Regions from separate parts of the Allobosea sp. BE125 genome, predicted to be linked through region 1. Evidence: predicted binding sites of a transcription regulator. Region 1 holds the regulator's gene; each other region holds the start of a gene.
The links. Region 1 encodes PhoB, which activates phosphate uptake and scavenging genes when phosphate is short. Its sites were predicted from a motif close to TGTCATNNANCTGTCAT; they were not measured.
Positions count from the first base shown of each region.

Region 2: J2Y55_RS20890 (DUF47 domain-containing protein) is a predicted target of PhoB. The motif match lies at 2,485-2,501, and genes of this name have one in related genera.
Region 3: J2Y55_RS18050 (alpha-D-ribose 1-methylphosphonate 5-triphosphate diphosphatase) is a predicted target of PhoB. The motif match lies at 1,982-1,998, and genes of this name have one in related genera.

Region 1 covers NZ_JAVDTY010000014.1:142,119-146,310, reverse strand. Annotated here, with positions in the region: gene J2Y55_RS26120 (TIGR03862 family flavoprotein) at 1-1,018, opposite strand, end outside; gene phoB (phosphate regulon transcriptional regulator PhoB) at 1,157-1,855, opposite strand; gene phoU (phosphate signaling complex protein PhoU) at 1,877-2,596, opposite strand; gene pstB (phosphate ABC transporter ATP-binding protein PstB) at 2,636-3,436, opposite strand; gene pstA (phosphate ABC transporter permease PstA) at 3,484-4,192, opposite strand, start outside.
Region 2 covers NZ_JAVDTY010000010.1:24,542-28,733, forward strand. Annotated here, with positions in the region: gene J2Y55_RS20880 (NUDIX hydrolase) at 145-579, shown strand; gene J2Y55_RS20885 (inorganic phosphate transporter) at 596-1,609, opposite strand; gene J2Y55_RS20890 (DUF47 domain-containing protein) at 1,621-2,265, opposite strand; gene J2Y55_RS20895 (ABC transporter substrate-binding protein) at 2,580-3,908, shown strand; gene J2Y55_RS20900 (ABC transporter permease) at 4,056-4,192, shown strand, end outside.
Region 3 covers NZ_JAVDTY010000008.1:12,126-16,317, forward strand. Annotated here, with positions in the region: gene J2Y55_RS18040 (NAD(P)-binding domain-containing protein) at 1-293, opposite strand, end outside; gene J2Y55_RS18045 (ArsR/SmtB family transcription factor) at 341-658, opposite strand; gene J2Y55_RS18050 (alpha-D-ribose 1-methylphosphonate 5-triphosphate diphosphatase) at 763-1,923, opposite strand; gene J2Y55_RS18055 (Rdx family protein) at 2,165-2,458, shown strand; gene J2Y55_RS18060 (TRAP transporter substrate-binding protein) at 2,570-3,556, opposite strand; gene J2Y55_RS18065 (TRAP transporter large permease) at 3,556-4,192, opposite strand, start outside.

The sequences.
Region 1 (4,192 bases):
GCGCGATCGGGGCGAGGCCGGTGAATGTGAGGGGAGCAGCCTTGATCAGCGCCGCCAAGGCTGCTGCGTCCTCAGGCAGGCCCGGGCTCGCCTCGCGCAGGAGCGCGATCGCAGCCGGCGACAGGCCCGCCGCCTTGCGCAGATGGTTGCTCAGCGTCTCGCCCTTGCGGCGCTTCGCCAGACGCTCGATGAGACGCGCCGTCTCCATGTCGGGCCGCAGGTCGAGCGTGACCGCCGCCCTGCCCTCGCGCAGGATCGCCTCGCGCAGCAGGCCCGACAGCGCATAGACCGCCCCGCCCTCGATGCCGTCGGCATCGATCATCCCTTCGCCAGTGGCCTGACGCTCACCGAAACGGATGACGATGCGCTTCAACGGCGCTCCGCTGAAGCGCTCGCGCATCATCGCCGACCAGGCGACGGTGAAACCGCCATTGGCCGGCAGCAGCGGCGCGACGCTGACGCCACGCTCTGCGAGCCGAGGCACCCAGCCGCCATCCGAGCCAAGGCGCGGCCAGCTCGCGCCGCCGAGCGCCAGCAAGGTCGCGCCGGGCCGGATCGTTTCGACGCCGCCATCGCGGGTCTGGAAGGCGAGCGCGCCATCGGCGCTCCAGCCGGTCCAGAGCCTGCCCGGAGCGAATGTCACGCCCTGCCCCTCCAGCCGGCGCAGCCAGGCGCGCAGCAGGGGCGAGGCCTTCATCACCCTGGGGAAGACGCGCCCACTCGTGCCGATGAAGCTGTCGGCGCCGAGAGCGTCGGCCCAATCGCGCAAAGCCTGCGGCGGGAAGGCGCGGATCGCCGGTTCGAGCCAGGCCTGCGCGCCGCGATAGCGCGTCAGGAACTGATCGAGCGGCTCGGAATGGGTCAGGTTCAGCCCGCCGCGGCCGGCAAGCAGGAATTTGCGCGCCGGCGAGGGCATGCGGTCATAGACCGTAACGGCGTGGCCGGCGGCGGACAGCCGCTCGGCGGCGATCAGGCCGGAGGGGCCTGCGCCGATGATCGCGATGGATTTATTTTGCATCGGGAGGGCTTGGAGCCGGCAGGGGCGCGGGTCAAGCGCGATCGTCATGCTCGGGCTTGACCCGAGCATCTCATGCCGAACCGAATGGTGCTTTATGCGAATGGAGATTCTCGGGTCAAACCCGAGAATGACGTAGCATCACCCCCGCGCGAAGGTCTCGTCGAAAGCGTAGCCCGCGCCGCGCACCGTGCGCAGCGGGTCCTTTGCGTCGCCGGGCGTGATCGCCTTGCGCAGGCGCCCGACATGAACGTCGACCGTGCGCTCGTCGATATAGACGTCGCGACCCCAGACGGCATCGAGAAGCTGTGCGCGGGAATAGACCCGGCCAGGCGCCTGCATCAGGAATTCGAGCAGGCGGAATTCGGTCGGGCCGAGATGCAGTTCCGCGCCGGAGCGGCGGACGCGGCGCGTCGTGCGGTCGAGCTCGAGATCGCCGGCCGCAAGCAGCCCCGCGACATGGCCAGGCTTCGCCCGGCGCAGCAGCGCCTGGATGCGCGCGATCAGTTCAGGCAGCGAGAACGGCTTGACCACGTAGTCATCGGCGCCGGTGGCGAGGCCGCGCACGCGCTCGGTCTCCTCGCCGCGCGCGGTCAGCATGATGATCGGCACGCGCTCCGTGTCCCTGCGCGTGCGCAGGCGGCGGCAGAGCTCGATGCCCGACAGGCCCGGCAGCATCCAGTCGAGCAGGACGAGGTCGGGCGTGTGGTCGCGCAGATGCAGTTCGGCATCGTCGCCGCGCGCGACGCTGTCGACCTCGAAACCCTCGGCTTCGAGATTGTAGCGCAGGAGCAGGGTGAGCGGCTCCTCGTCCTCGACGATCAGGATGCGTGCGGGCATGTGCGTTTCCGATGACGAACGTTATTGACCGGCCGTGGCCTCGACATTGATGTCGGTGGTGTCGAGCTTCGGGCGGTTGAGGTCGAGCGACTCGCCGGTGACGAGATAGTGGATCGTCTCGGCGATATTGGTGGTGTGATCGCCGATGCGCTCGACGTTCTTGGCGCAGAACAGGAGATGCGTGCAGAAGGTGATGTTGCGCGGATCTTCCATCATATAGGTCAGCAATTCGCGGAAGAGCGAGGTGTAGAGCGCGTCGATCTCGTCGTCGCGGCGCCAGACCTCCATGGCCTTCTGCTCGTTGCTCGCGGCATAGGCATCGAGCACGTCCTTGAGCTGGGCCTGGACGAGCCGGCTCATATGCTCGAGCCCGACCACGGCGCGGTGCGGCGGCTGGAACTGGCCGGAGATCGCGACCGCGCGCTTGGCGATGTTCTTGGCGAGATCGCCGACGCGCTCGATGTCGGCGGCGATGCGGATCGCCGAGATCAATTCACGCAGGTCGTTCGCCAGCGGCTGGCGCCGGGCGATGGTCAGGACCGCGCGCTCCTCGACATCGCGCTGGAGGTTGTCGAGGCGCTGGTCGGCGCTGATCACCTTCTGGGCGAGCGTGGTGTCGCGGCGCACCAGCGCCACGGTGGAATCGCCGAGCATGCGCTCGGACATGCCGCCCATCTCGGCGAGGCTGCGGCGCAGCCCCTCGAGTTCGGCGTCGTAGGAGCGGACGATATGTTCGGTCATCGCGGCGGATCCTCTGGGAGCGAAAACAGGGTTCGACAGTCAGCCGAAGCGGCCGGTGACATAGTCCTGCGTCTGCTTCTTGTGCGGGTTCATGAAGATGGTGTTGGTCGGCGCGAACTCGATCACCTCGCCGAGATACATGAAGGCGGTGTACTGCGAGATACGCGCCGCCTGCTGCATGTTGTGGGTGACGATGACGATGGTGAAATCGGTCTTGAGCTGCTCCAGCAGGTCCTCGATCTTGCCGGTCGAGATCGGATCGAGCGCCGAGGTCGGCTCGTCGAACAGGATCACCTCCGGCTTCTGCGCGATGGTGCGCGCAATGCACAGGCGCTGCTGCTGGCCGCCCGAGAGGCCCATGCCGGACATCTTGAGCTTGTCCTTGACCTCGTCCCAGAGGGCGGAGCGGCGCAGCGCGCCCTCGACGCGGTCGTCGAGCTCCGACTTCGGCGGCTTCTCATAGAGCCGGATGCCGAAGGCGACATTGTCGTAGATCGACATCGGGAAGGGCGTCGGCTTCTGGAAGACCATGCCGATGCGCGAGCGCAGCTCGTTCACGTCGACATCGTTGGAGATGACGTTGCGGCCGTCGAGCATGACCTCGCCGGTGGCGCGCTGCTCGGGATAGAGCGAATAGATGCGGTTGAAGATGCGCAGCAGGGTCGACTTGCCGCAGCCCGAGGGGCCGATCAGCGCCGTGACGTGACGGTCACGGAAATCGAGATTGACGTTCTTCAGCGCCTTGTGCTCGCCGTAGTAGAAATCGAGGTTCTTGACCGCGATCCTGACCGGGGCTTCGGCATCGAGCGTTTGCGGGCTCAGTTCCAGCGTCGAAAGCATCGACTTCTTCCTTCAGATCGAACGCGACGAGGGTTCAGGGTAGCCGTTCACTTGCTGCCGCGCACGATACGGCGCGCGATCAGCGAGAGCAGCAGGATCGAGACGGTGATGATCAGCGAACCGGCCCAGGCGAGCTGCTGCCAGTTCTCGTAAGGGGCGGAGGCGAACTGGTAGATCGTCACCGGCAGGTTCGAGACGCCGCCCGAGAGCGTCGGCGAGAACCAGAAATTGTTGTTCAGCGCGGTGAAGATCAATGGTGCGGTCTCGCCGGCGATGCGGGCGAGCGCCAGCAGAATACCGGTGACCATGCCCGATTTCGCCGCCCGCCAGGTGACGCTGGTGATGACGACCGAGGGCGGGGCGCCGAGCGCAGCACCAGCCTCGCGCAACGGCCCCGGAACCAGCCGCAGCATGTCCTCGGTGGTGCGCACGATGACCGGGATCGCGATGATGCCGAGCGCGGCGCCGCCGGCCCAGCCGGAGTAGCCGCGGAACGGCTCGACCAGGATGACGTAGACGAACAGGCCGATCAGGATCGAAGGCGCCGAGAGCAGGATGTCGTTGATGAAGCGGATCAGATTGGCGAGCTGCGAGCCCTTGCCGTATTCGGCGAGATAGGTGCCGGCGAGCACGCCGATCGGCGTCGCCACCGCGATGCCGAGGAAGGTCAGCACGATCGAGCCGACGATGGCGTTGGCAAGGCCGCCGCCATCGGAGCCGGGGCCGGGCGTGACCTGGGTGAAGGTCGTGAGGGAA
Region 2 (4,192 bases), on a different contig from region 1:
AAAGGTGCCAGAAGCGGCCGCACCAGTGCGAATGAGGCGAAGTCGATCCGGCCGCTTCGGTCGCCTTGGTTCGACCGGTACGCCGCTATTGATTTGCCGGCTCTAGAATATACGGTTCTCTGCCTGGAGAGAGCCCGCGATTCGATGAAAAAGGTGAAGCGTGCATCGGACAAGCCGCGTCCCCAGATCGCCGCCCTGCCGGTGCGCCGCTCGCCCTCCGGGGAGCCGGAGATTCTGCTCGTCACGACACGCACGACCCGCAGATGGACCGTTCCCAAAGGCTGGCGGATCAAAGGCAAGAAGGGGCATGAGGCGGCCGCCATCGAAGCGCGCGAGGAAGCCGGGATAGTCGGCAAGATCCGCAAGAAACCCTTGGACCGCTACATCTACTGGAAGCGGATGGAGGATCATTTCATGCTGTGCAAAGTGACGCTCTACCTCCTCAAGGCCGAACGGCGCCTTGAGAACTGGGCGGAAAGCGACCAGCGCCAGTCGCATTGGTTCTCACAGAAAGACGCCGCCGACATTGTCGAAGAGCCGGGGTTGAAGGCGGCGATCCGCTCGCTCAAATTGGGCTGACCGTCAAGCTTAGCCATCAGCGCCCCGTCAGGAACAGGCCCGATGCAGCATAGGCGATCGCCGAGATGAGTCCGGCCATCGGCATCGTCACGATCCAGGCGAACACGATGCCGCGTGCCACGCCCCAGCGCACTGCAGTCACCCGCCTTGCGGCGCCGACGCCAATGATGGCGCCGGTGATGGTGTGCGTCGTCGAGACGGGAATGCCGAGATAGGTCGCCATGAACAGCGTGATTGCCCCGCCAGTCTCGGCGCAGAAGCCCTGCTGCGGTGACAGCCGGGTGATCTTGGAGCCCATCGTATGGACGATGCGCCAGCCGCCGCAGAGCGTTCCCAGCGCCATCGCCGTCTGGCAGGAGATCACCACCCAGAACGGCACCGAAAAGGTCTCGCCCATCATGCCATGCGAGAACAGCAACACCGCGATGATGCCCATGGTCTTCTGCGCGTCATTGGCGCCGTGCCCGAGCGAATAGAGCGAGGCCGAAACGAACTGCAGAAGACGAAAGCTGCTGTCGACTTTCATCGGCGCGATTCGCAGAAAGGCCCAGGACACGATCAGGACCAAAAGTAGCGCCAGCGCGAAGCCGATGGCCGGCGACATAAAGATTGCAACGACGGTCTTGCCGAGGCCCCACCAGACTATCGACGAGAATCCTGCCTTGGTTAGCCCGGCGCCGACCAGCCCGCCGATCAGCGCATGCGACGAACTCGACGGGATGCCGGCGATCCAGGTGACCACGTTCCAGACGATTGCGCCCGTCAGCGCGCCAAAGATGACGCGGTCGTCGATGATCGCAGCTTGAACGATGCCGGAGCCGACCGTCTGGGCCACGTGCAGGCCGAAGAACAGGAAGGCGATGAAGTTGAAGAAAGCCGCCCACAACACGGCCCAGCGCGGCGCCAGCACGCGGGTGGAGACGATCGTCGCGATGGAATTGGCGGCGTCGTGCAGACCGTTCAGGAAATCGAACAGCAGCGCGACGGCGATCAGGAAGATCAGGGCGGGGGCGATGCTGGCGATGTCCACGAGCGCGCCGCTCAGAGATGCTCGAGGACGATGCGGCTGACGCGCTTGGCGACATCCTCGAAGCGATCCACCACCTTCTCGAGATGATCGTAGATCTCCGCTCCGACGATGAAGGACATCGTGTCCAATGTCTGGTGCGCCTTGAAGAGAGCCTTCAGCCCCTCGTCGTAGAGTTCGTCGGACCGTTCCTCGATTGCCCCGATCTCCTTCGCGAGCGCGCCGATCGAGATTGCGTGCTTCTTGATGTCGCGCAGCATCGGCAGCAGCACCGCGACGCGCTCGGACGCCTGGACGATCACCATGCCGAGATCCTTCATGCAGGGCGCGAAGCTCCCAACCTCGAACAGCGTGATCGCCTTCACGGTCTTCTGCATCTGGTCGATGGCATCGTCCATCGCGCCGATCAGCTCCTCGATGTCGCCGCGATCGAACGGCGTGATGAAGGTTCGGCCGACCTCCAGCATCACCTGGCCGGCAATCTCGTCGGCGCGGTTCTCCTGGGCAATGACCTCGGCGCATCCTTCCGGGACAGGCACCGCGCCGGCAAGCAGCCCGTTCAAGGCCTTGGCGCCGGCGACGAGCGTTACGGCGTGGCTCTCGAACAGGTCGAAGAATTTGTTCTCCTTGGGGAGGAGCTTCTGAAACCAGCCGAGCATCAGAGCCTCGTCTTCCATCGGTGAACTGTCACAAATGGCGATAGGCGCTTGCGATTTGGCTGTAAAGCGACCCTCGCGCCAATCGGGATCTCTCCGGCCGGACAGGTCGAGGCAAGTACAAACGATCAGGAATCGTCGGAGAGGATGGGCGCGGCATCAACCGCTGACGATCCGGCCGCCTTTCATCACAAGGATCGGGATGACATCGGGTCCGGTTTTGTGACAGCTTCATGACTTGCCGCCGCATGGACATGCGGTCCGGGCGATCTCGACCGACCTCGACGTCGGCGATGTTTAATAATTGGGAGGACGACATGATCACACGCAGGATCGCGCTCGCGACCGCGCTCGGCTTCAGCCTTGCGACCTCCGCCGCTTTCGCTCAGGCGCCGGCGGGCAAGGTCACGGTCGTGACATCCTTCTCGAAAGACGTCACCGACCCGATCAAGAAGGCCTTCGAGAAGGCGACGCCCGGCGTCACGCTTGAGGTCCAGAACCGCAACACCAATGCCGGCGTGAAATATCTGGAGGAGACCAACGCCAACAACCAGGTCGACCTGTTCTGGGCCTCGGCGCCTGACGCTTTCGAGGTGCTGAAGGGCAAGCAGCTGCTCACCGCCTACAAGCCCAGGGCGACCGGCATCCCCGAGAAGATCGGCTCCTACCCGATCAATGATCCGCAGGGCTTCTATTCAGGCTTTGCGGCGTCGGGTTACGGCATCATGTGGAACGAGCGTTACGCCAAGGCCAACAAGCTGCCCGAACCCAAGGATTGGCAGGACCTCGCCAAGCCAGTGTTCTACGACCATGTCTCGATCGCGTCGCCTGCCCGCTCGGGCACGACGCATCTGACGATCGAGACTATCCTGCAGGGCGAAGGCTGGGACAAGGGCTGGCGCACCATCAAGGAGATGTCGGGCAATTTCCGCACGATCACCGACCGCTCCTTCGGCGTGCCCGAGGCGGTGAATTCCGGTCAGGTCGGCGTCGGCATCGTCATCGACTTCTTCGCCTTCTCGGCGCAGGCCTCGGGTTTCCCGGTCAAGTTCGTCTACCCGAGCGTGACCACGGTGGTGCCCGCCAATGTCGGCATCGTCACGAACGCGCCCAACAAGGCAGCCGCCGAAGCCTTCGTCGAATTCCTGCTCTCGCCCGCTGGGCAGGAGGTGCTGTTGGAGCCCGGCATCCGCCGCCTGCCGGTCAACCCGGCGGTCTACGCCAAGGCCGGTGCGGACTATCCCAACCCCTTCACCGATCCGCGCTTCCAGAAGATGATCGGCTTCGATGTCGACAAGTCGGAGGCGCGCACGGCGGTCGTCGACACGCTCTTCGACCAGTTGATTTCGTTCCAGCTCGACGCGCTCAAGGGAGTCACCAAGACCCTGCATGAGGTCGATACGGCGCTCGCCAGGAAGCCCAGCCCGCAGGCCAGGGCGCTGGCCGACGAGGCCCGCAGCCTGATCGCGGCGCTTCCCGTCACCGAGGCGCAGGCCGCCAGTGCCGAATTGCGTGGCGCCTTCACCGGCGCCAAGGAAAAGGGCGCGCGCCAGGCCGAAGTCGAAAGTCAGTGGGCGAGTTTTGCCCGAGACAACTACGGCAAGGCGAAGGCGAAGGCGGAAGAGGCGCTGAAGGCGGCGCGGTGAGGAGGTGCATCATCCCGAGTGCGCAGCGGCGTGGGACGCCGCTGCGCAGAAGCGGGACCGCGCGACGAGACGCTGCCTCTTTCTGATGACGGTCCCGCATCTGCGCCGACGCACTGCGTGCGGGATGACACGTAACGACAGGCCTTCATGACCGCCATCCCTGCCACAGTCAGCGCTAAACGCCTCTCGGCCACGCCCGGCCAAATCGCGCTGGCGCTCGCCATCGCGGCGTTCCTGGGGCTGTTCCTGGTGCTGCCGGTCGCCACGGTGCTCTACGTCGCCTT
Region 3 (4,192 bases), on a different contig from region 1:
ATGCGTTGCGCCAAGGGCGCAAGATACTGATCGATCAGCTCTGCGCCGGTCGGATAGCGGTCCGGATCGGGGCGGCTCCAGCCGGAGGCGACCAGCAGCCGCTCCGCCGCGCCATCGATGTTGAAAGCCCAGGGCGAGAACATCGGCACATGCGCCCAATGCCGCACGGCATGCCCGACCGCACTGCCTTGCTCCAGCACGACCGGCCTCAGGCCGCGTTCGGCGGCATGGGCCGCCGCCGCCAGTCCAACCGGGCCTGCCCCGATGATCGCAATGGTCTTGATCGCCGCCATCTCATGATCCTCAAATTCTGGAATAATCGAAATAGAAGGCAGGGAAATCAGGCCGCGTCCTGCTCGTTTGGGCCGCAGCGGCTCTCGATGCAGCACTCGGCCACGAGGAACTGCAGCAACGCGTTCATCAGGTCGAAATTGGCGCGGCAGATCAGCGTGGTGCCGTCGCGCTCCTGGCTGACGAGCCCCACGATGATCAGCGTCTTGAGGTGATGCGACAGGGTCGAGGCCGCGATCTCGAGCCGCTGCTGGCACTGGCCGACGGAGAGCCCGTCATGGCCGGCGCGGACCAGCAAGCGGAAGAGCGAGAGCCGGGTCGGATTGCCCAGGGCTTCGAGTCTGGCGGCGGCGTCTTGCGTGTTCATGCAAGCACGGTGACTCAGCTTCGGCAGGTCGTCAATCCGTATTTCCGGAATTATAGAATAATAAGGTTTCGCAGCAGACCGCCCTGGCTACGCTACCGGTAGTGCTATGCCAGTACGTTCTGATCCGCGAGATGGACGAGCCTGCCGCCGGCGATCGTCGCGACGACACGCGGCTGAGGCCCCTCCGCGACCAGGATGAGATCGGCGCGCTTGCCGGGCGCGATCACGCCGCGATCGTGCAGTCCCAGCGCCTGCGCCGGCGCTTGCGAGACCAGCTTCCAGGCTTCCGCGAACCCCGCCGCCCCCTTGCGCGCCAGAACGAACGGGGCCAGCGCCAGCGCCGGGTAATAGTAGTCCGAGGCCAGGATCGTGCAGAGCCCCTGGCGCACCATGTCCTCGGCCCCGGGGCAGCCGAGATGCGAGCCGCCACGCACGACATTGGGCGCCCCGAAGACGATCGCCTCGCCATGGGCGGCAGCCTCTCGCGCCGTCGCCACGTCGATCGGGAATTCCGCGACGCGCACGCCGAGCGAGCGATACCAGGCCCTCATCTGCGGCGTCATGTCGTCATGCGACAAGGTCGGCACTCCAGCCTCGAGCGCCGCCTGCGCCAGCCGCGAGACCGAGCCCGCGACCTCGTCGCGGCGGGAATAGACCGCCTCGGCCAGCACCATGAAATCGGCTGAAGACAGCCCGGTGCGTTCGACCATCTTGGCGACCTTGGCCGGACGGACACCCTCCTTCAGCAGGCCCTCGGTATGGTCGTTGAAGGCGAGCACGCCGACCTTGCCCTTGGCGAGCCAGTCGAGAATCTCCGCTTCGGCATCGAGATTGAAGGTCTCGTGGCGCAGATGGAAACGCGTGTCCGCGCCAAGCTCGGCGGCGAGGCGCGCCATCGCCTCGATCAGCGAGCGCGCATTATCGGCGCCGCGCAGGCCCGGCTCCCAGGACCAGGTCACGCCATGGAAGGCCGTCGTGATACCGCTCGCCAGCATGGCGCGATCGGCGTCGCGCAAGGCGAGATCGATATCGAAGGAGACGCCGGGACGCGGCATGATGTGGCGCTCGAAGGCGTCGCCATGGCAATCGACGATGCCCGGCAGCACGAGCAGGCCGGACGCGTCGAGCCGCAAGGCATCGGCAGGAGCAGGCGCTCCCGGCTCCGCTATCCTGCAGCCCGCGACGACGATATCAGCCTCGACCAGGCCCTCCAGCAGCGCCTTGCCGCCTGCGATCACGATCGACATCTCATTCCTCTCGGCCAGCGCGACGAATCGGCGCGAACGTCCCGCTCATGCAAACACCTGCGGATGAAAGTGATGCATGACGATACGATGACGGGCGAGCCCCAGCTGACGAGCCGCATCGGAACTGCGTCCGCACGGCTTGCCCCGCGCCTCATATGCCGGCAAGAGGCTGCTTGAGAACCAAGAGACTTGCGTGGGAACCGCGCCTACTCCGGCAAGCAAGACGGTTCAGCGCCAGACCGCTACGGAGCGAAAGCCAATGACTGACGTGAAGCCGCCGCGTATCGCCATCACCTATTGCACGCAGTGCAACTGGCTGCTGCGCTCAGCCTGGATGGCGCAGGAGCTGCTTCATACCTTCGGCCCCGATCTCGGCGAGGTCGCCTTGCGGCCGGGCAGCGGCGGCAGCTTCCAGATCCATTACGACGACACGCTGATCTGGGACCGCGTCGCCGATGACGGCTTTCCTGACGTCAAGGCGCTGAAGCAGCGCGTCCGCGACCGGCTCGACCCCAGCCGCGACCTCGGCCATCTCGACCGGGCCGCACAGTAGAGCGTTTTCGAGCGAAGTGGATACCGGTTCGCGTGAAGAAAACGCGTTAAAACAAAGCACTAGAGCAATTTCCGATTGGATCGGAAGTTGCTCTAGCAGCCCAATCCAGGCTCACGGGCTCTTCGCCACCGCCTCGATCTTGTCGATGCCGCCGAGCTTGGGCGCAAACGAGGTCCAGACCTTGCGCGCGCCCTCCTCCCAGGCCGGCCGGTCCTGCGGCTGCACGACCTTGCCGCCTTCCGCTGCAGCCTTCGCCATCGAGGCCTCCTCGTCGGCGACGATCAGATCGTCGAAATAGCCAACCCCCTCAGTGGCGGCGGCCGACAGTGCCGCCTTGTCCTCGGCTGACAATCCCTTCCAGAACGCCGCCGAGACATAGAGCACGCCCGAGGCCCAGATATGGCCGGTCTCGATCAGATAAGGCACGACCTCGTGCAGCTTGAAGCCGACATAGGCCGATTTGGTCAGGTCCATCGCGTCGACCACGCCGGTCTTCAGCGCGTTATAGGTCTCGGGGATCGGGATCGGCGTCGGATAGGCGCCGAGCCCCGACCAGAGTTCCGTGTGCAGCGGGCTCTGGATCACGCGGATGCGCTTGCCCTTGATGCCTGCGGGTGTGGTGATCGGCTCCTTGGCGAGGAGATGGCGCGCGCCGTAATTGATGAAGCCGAGCACGACGAAGCCCTGCCCCTCGAACTTGCCCTTGAGCTCGTCGCCGAGCGGCCCCGCCAGCACGCGCTTGAGATGGCCCCGGTCGCGGAACAGGAAGGGCAGATCGAGGATCTGGCTGTCGGGAACCCAGCCCGACAAGGCCGAGATCGTCGAGAGCGAGGCCTGGACCGAGCCAAGCCGGACGCCCTCGGCCACCTCCTTCTCGCCGCCCAGCGCGGCATTGCCGACGATGCGCAGGTCGAAGCGGCCGGGCGCGGTCCGGTTCAGGATCTCGGCGATCTTCCGCCAGACCCTGGTCTCAGGCTTGTCCTCGCCGAAGAGCGAGGCGACCGTCACGGGCCGGCCGGCGGCATGGGCAGCGCGGGCGGATAGCAGCGCGGGCGCAGCCAACAGGCCGGCCGTGATCTCGCGGCGGGTCGGCGACATCAGAACAACTCCTTGAAGGATGGTGGAAGCGAGGGCCAGGCGGCCGCCCCCAGGCACAATACGGCAAGCGCGACCAGAAGCGTCGCCAGCAATGGCAGAACGGCCCGGAAGACGGCGCCTGCCGGAACCCGGGTGATGCCGCTGACGACATAGACCAGAATGCCCAGCGGCGGGGTCAGGCCATGGATCATCAGGTTGACCACCAGGATGACGCCGAACTGGATCGGATCGAGCCCGGCCGAGATCGCAACGGGCAGGAGCAGCGGCGCCAGCAGCAGGATCGCCGCGCCGATATCGAGGAAAAGCCCGGCCACCAGCAAGACGAGATTGGCGAGCAGCATCACCGCATAGGGTCCGCCACCAAGCGCCGTCACCAGACCCGCCATCTGGTCGGAAACCCGGTCGACCGCGAGCAGGAAGGCGAAGGGCGCCGACGCTCCGATCAACATGCCCACGGCCGCCGCTTCCGTCGCCGATTTGCGCAAGGCGCCGAAGACCGTGCCGATATTCAGGCTGCGCAATGCCAGGCAGGCGATAAGCGCATAGGCCACCGCTAGCGCCGAAGCCTCGGTGACGGTGACGACGCCGAAGCGGATGCCGACCACGACGACGACACCGAGCCCGATCGCCGGCAGC